One region of the Paenibacillus sp. JCM 9796 genome, then DNA from elsewhere that is predicted to be linked to it. Evidence: riboswitches for the same ligand, from Rfam matches in the RefSeq annotation. Region 1 holds a riboswitch; the other holds the start of a gene.
The links. Region 1 has a riboswitch for cyclic di-GMP ahead of ACZ439_RS13655 (PilZ domain-containing protein). Riboswitches for the same ligand answer to the same signal wherever they lie in the genome.
Positions count from the first base shown of each region.

Region 2: linked by a shared signal. The riboswitch ahead of ACZ439_RS12720 (HD-GYP domain-containing protein) and the one ahead of ACZ439_RS13655 (PilZ domain-containing protein) in region 1 are both predicted to bind cyclic di-GMP.

Region 1 covers NZ_AP043723.1:2,823,099-2,825,498, reverse strand. Annotated here, with positions in the region: gene ACZ439_RS13660 (peptidoglycan recognition protein family protein) at 1-160, opposite strand, end outside; gene ACZ439_RS13655 (PilZ domain-containing protein) at 303-1,010, opposite strand; cyclic di-GMP riboswitch class I at 1,103-1,195, opposite strand; gene tadA (tRNA adenosine(34) deaminase TadA) at 1,572-2,009, shown strand; tRNA gene ACZ439_RS13645 (tRNA-Pro) at 2,068-2,144, shown strand; partial or broken gene ACZ439_RS13640 (amidase family protein) at 2,255-2,400, shown strand, end outside.
Region 2 covers NZ_AP043723.1:2,638,915-2,641,314, reverse strand. Annotated here, with positions in the region: gene ltrA (group II intron reverse transcriptase/maturase) at 1-905, shown strand, start outside; cyclic di-GMP riboswitch class I at 1,138-1,220, shown strand; gene ACZ439_RS12720 (HD-GYP domain-containing protein) at 1,366-2,340, shown strand; gene ACZ439_RS12715 (response regulator) at 2,379-2,400, shown strand, end outside.

The DNA of each region.
Region 1 (2,400 bases):
TTTCATTGCGGGTATTTTCAAAATAAGACACATTCGCTGCGGCCGTTGACCCCGGATTTCCCGTATCGTGGGCCACCATAAACCGGCAGCGGGCTAACGCCGTCTTCGGACGCCGCTGGCTCGGCCCCGTCAAATAGCGTGGAATGATCTCATATTTCATAACAAAAGCCACCGTGCTCACCACCCTGCGGACATTTCGGAAGGTCTCGGGCGCTGGGGTCCCCAGCCGATCCGACGAGAATCCTTGCCTTACGATCAGCATATGCGAGCGCCCTGCAAGAAGTCCGTGGCATTGCCGGCCTCTATTTGAATATACGTTTGTTAAAATCGTCCCGTTTCGAACTGAAATGGTTTTCCACTTGCTTTTTCAACACAAACGCCCGCAGCGCATTGGCTTTGTCCGTTGGCATGTCGATGTAACGCGCTCCGTAATAGATTACGGTTTCTCCCGGATCCAACCGTATGATCTCGACTTGGCACGGCATCTCGAAGCCCAGGTCCAGCCGAACGTCGGCCATAGCATGCTTGCTTAACTCAATATCGCTCGGCAAAATAAACCCGAGCCCGCTGATGCTAATATTTCGAACCTCCAGCGCGACATGCTCCTTCAACAGTTGGAGCTCCGCATTCGGTTCGCGGATCGAGAGCAGGTGTCCGTCATGTTTGACGTCGACCCGCGGGTTCTCCCGCTTCTCGGCGAACCGGCTCCGATTCTGAGGGGGGTTGATAACCATCAGCGCTCCTTGATCTTTAGCTACGACCGTCGATTGGAACGTATAGATTCCGCCGGGTGAATAGACCGTTAATTTAACCGTATCCCCAAGCTCGAACGCCTTGTATTCCGAAATCTCAACTTCAAGAATATCACCCTCGGCATAAGTCAAAATGCCGGTCGAAACGAAATCCCGCTTCTCCACCGCCACCCGGCTGTTCAGCAGTATTCCGCTTGGGCTTCTATACGTTTCGTGGGTAAACTCGTAGGATATTTTTTCACTCGTAACGGACTTCATCACCTTCGTTACCACCTTTCGCTCTCATGTCGTCGTAAAAAATAAGCTGCATCTCAACATGCGAGACTACAGTCTGTTCACCGGTGCGCCCAATCGGCGGCCAGGCTGTCGTCATCCTCAATAAAGAAGATCTTAGACCCTAAGCTTTGCGTCCTTGCCTTTCGACAAGTTTGTCAAAAAAATGAATGATAACGACTATTTAACTAAACTTCACATCACCGAACTTGGGTACATATGCCCACATCTTGATCTCATTATAGGTGTTTCCTAAATCCCCTTCAAGAATATTCACACTTTTCACAAAAAATTAACAGCGCTTTTCCGTAAAAAAATTATTCACATGTTAACCGTTCTGTGGATAACTTATATATCCACACCCGGACTTGCCCTAAAAGCGCGATTTACCTACAATGGGGATAAGAAATTAATCCTCTTTATCCACATACTTATCCACAGCATGTGAGTAAGAATGCTTGTTCGTTTTTCTTACCCGCAATCGACGAATGACTAATGATGAATGAGGTGTAACGATTGATAGCCATAGAAGAACACGAGTATTTTATGCGGGCGGCAATCGAAGAAGCGCGGAAAGCCGAAGCGATCCGCGAAGTGCCGATCGGAGCGGTCATTGTTCGCGGCAGCGACATTATCGGCCGCGGTCATAACGTTCGGGAAACGGCCAAAGATCCGCTTGCCCACGCCGAACTGATCGCGATTAAACAAGCGAGCGAACAGCTGGACGCCTGGCGGTTGCTGGAATGCCGGCTTTATGTGACCCTTGAGCCGTGTCCGATGTGCGCCGGAGCGATCGTCCAGGCGCGAATTCCGCAAGTGATTTACGCATCCCCGGACCCAAAGGCCGGCTGCGCGGGGACGCTGATGAACCTGCTGCAGGAAGATAGATTTAACCATCGCGTCGACGTGATTCAAGGCGTTCTGCAGGAAGAATGCAGTTCCATGCTCACCCAATTTTTCCGTAGATTAAGGGGGAAGACGTAACCTAATTCCCTTTACAACGCCTATTTACCCATGCTAAAATATAATCGTTTCAGAAGTTCGAGACGTGGCTCAGCTTGGTAGAGCGCTTGGTTCGGGACCAAGAGGTCGCAGGTTCAAATCCTGTCGTCTCGACCATCCTATATGAACTACGAATTGCGGCGTAAACCGCAATTTTTTTATGCCCAAATTCCGATATCCCTCTCTTCTCCCGTTGTTTTCCCTCTCTCCCTTCAGTCTATTTTGTTAGCCCGTTCTCCGGCTTCCCGGCTATCACTGTACCGGCCGGTTATACGACGGATGGCTTGGGGGTCGGCATCGAATTTTTGGGCCGCGCCTTCGATGAAGCAACCTTGATTAAACTGGCCTACGCTTATGAACAGGGCACCCATCA
Region 2 (2,400 bases), 180 kb from region 1:
CCATTCGAGATCGCGTATGCCAACAGGCGGTACGCCAAATCATAGAGCCGATCTTCGAGCAGGACTTCTACTACTACAGCTTTGGCTTTAGACCTGGATATTCCGCGCACCAAGCGATTCATACGATTCGGCGAGCAAAACGCGGCGGATACGACTATGTGGTAGACCTCGACATCATGTCCTTTTTCGATGAAATACCGCATGACATGCTGGTGGAAAAGGTACGTGAACGAATAACTGACGGGAAAGTGCTGACGCTCATTCGCGGATGGCTTACCGCGGGAGTCATGGAAGATGGCCAGTTCCATGAAACGGAAGTCGGGTCCCCGCAAGGTGGTGTCATCAGTCCGCTGCTTGCGAATTTGTACTTGAATCATTTCGACTGGGGAATGAAGGAGAGAGGCTTTGCCGTGGTCAGATATGCGGATGATGCCGTCATTCTTTGCAAGACAATGGAACAGGCAGAAGAAGCCTATAGAGCGGCGAGGACGATACTGGAAGAAGAACTGCGGCTGCGGATGCATCCGGAGAAAACGAAAGTGGTGCATTTCGACGAAGGGTTCCGCTTCTTGGGGTTCGACTTCTGGAAGAATTATCTCATCTTGCCGGACGCCAAAGTAAAGAAGTACAAAGATAAAGTCCGCAAGATCACCCGTAGGCAGCAAGGGAACAACCTTGAGGAAATGATCAAGAAGCTGAATGAAGTGTCGCGAGGATTTGGAAATTACTTTGGGATTGGGAACGTAAAGAGCAAGTTTCAGCGGCTAGACGAATGGTCACGCATGAGAGTACGAGCTTTCATGCGGAAAAAGAAGTCTACGGTTTCAAACAGGCTTATCCCGAACAAAGCGTTGGAAGAAGCTGGCATGGTATTTCTAACAAACCTACTCACCACACGTTTCTAATTCAGGTGTGAAATATGCAGCCCGGTGACGGGTGAAGACGACTCGCTCCTGAAGATGGGGAACTGACGAAGGAAAGCCGTGTGCGGGAAATCCGCATGCACGGTTTGACGGGGAGTCCGGGGAAGTAATTCCCCGTCTTACCCTACTTCGACAAAAAGTGATCATTATTTACAATATTAGTTCGTATGTGCTATGCTGAGCTAAGAGTTTATATGGAAATTAGTTCTAACAACCTATGTAAAGGCAAACTTATTGAAAGATAAGGACGCAAAGCCACAGGTCTAATGCGGAAGCTATGACGGCTGGGCTGCCATCGAGGCTAGATCGCGACAAACTACCTGATATTTGGCTGAGGTAGTTTCTTTTTTGAAGGTCGAGTAACGAGGAGCAGCGGTAAGGAACTTCAACGGCGGCGCATCGGACAAACCAATCGACTTTGATGAAAAGGGAAGTGAGCTTGATGAGATTTATCCCGATTACCGAATACAACGAACAAGCCATGATGCTGGCTCAGCCCGTATACGACAACAAGCGGCGCATGCTGCTTGCGGCCAACAACACCATTCATCCGAGGTATCTGGAGAAGCTGATCCAAGTCGGCATCAAGCAATTGATCATTGAGGACGCCGAGTCCAAGGGGATCACCTTGGAAGAAATGATGGACATGCCCACCTGGATGGATGTCATCGACAACGTGCAGGAGGCTTATGCCGCCGTCAAGGCGAAAAAAGCTTTTCCCATCCGAAATGTGCTGACAGGCGTCAGCCGTCTGATCAGAGAAGTTCAAAGCCGGCCGGTCGTTATCCCGGTGCCTTCGAGAACGCTTGCGGAAGAGCTGAAGCCTTACGCTCATGCCGTCAACGTGGCTTTGCTGGCGCTCCAGGTCGGCAAGGCGCTCGGTTACAACGACCTGATGCTTCGCGATTTGGCGGTAGGCTGTTTGCTTCACGATATCGGCAAAGTGACGGCGCAACAAGAGACGGGGCATCCCGAGGCCGGCTTCAACCTGATCCGCGGCATTCGCGAATTCAGTCTGCTGTCGGCGCATATTGCGTATCAACATCATGAAACCCTCGACGGCCATGGATACCCGCGCGGCATCTCCGGGGCAACCTTTCACGAGTATGCGCAAATTTGCGGCGTGTGCAATCTGTACGAGAACCTGATCTCGGTGCAGGATGCGGCTCCTCACGATGCGATGGAACGCATCATGGCTACGAGCAGCATCAACTATAACGCGGATGTGGTCAAGGCTTTCGTAAGAGCCGTTCCCTCGTACCCGCCAGGAACGAAAATTCGGATGCAAACCGGCGATAACGCGATCGTGACGAAAATCACCGATCATATGCAGCGGCCGGTCGTTCGCTACCTGACGACGGGACAAGAAGTTTCATTAGCCGACAACCCTACGCTCATGATTGCCGGCTGCTGTTGATCGGCAGTTCATTTTAATTTCGAAGGAGCAGACAACGGATGGCTAACATTATGATCGTGG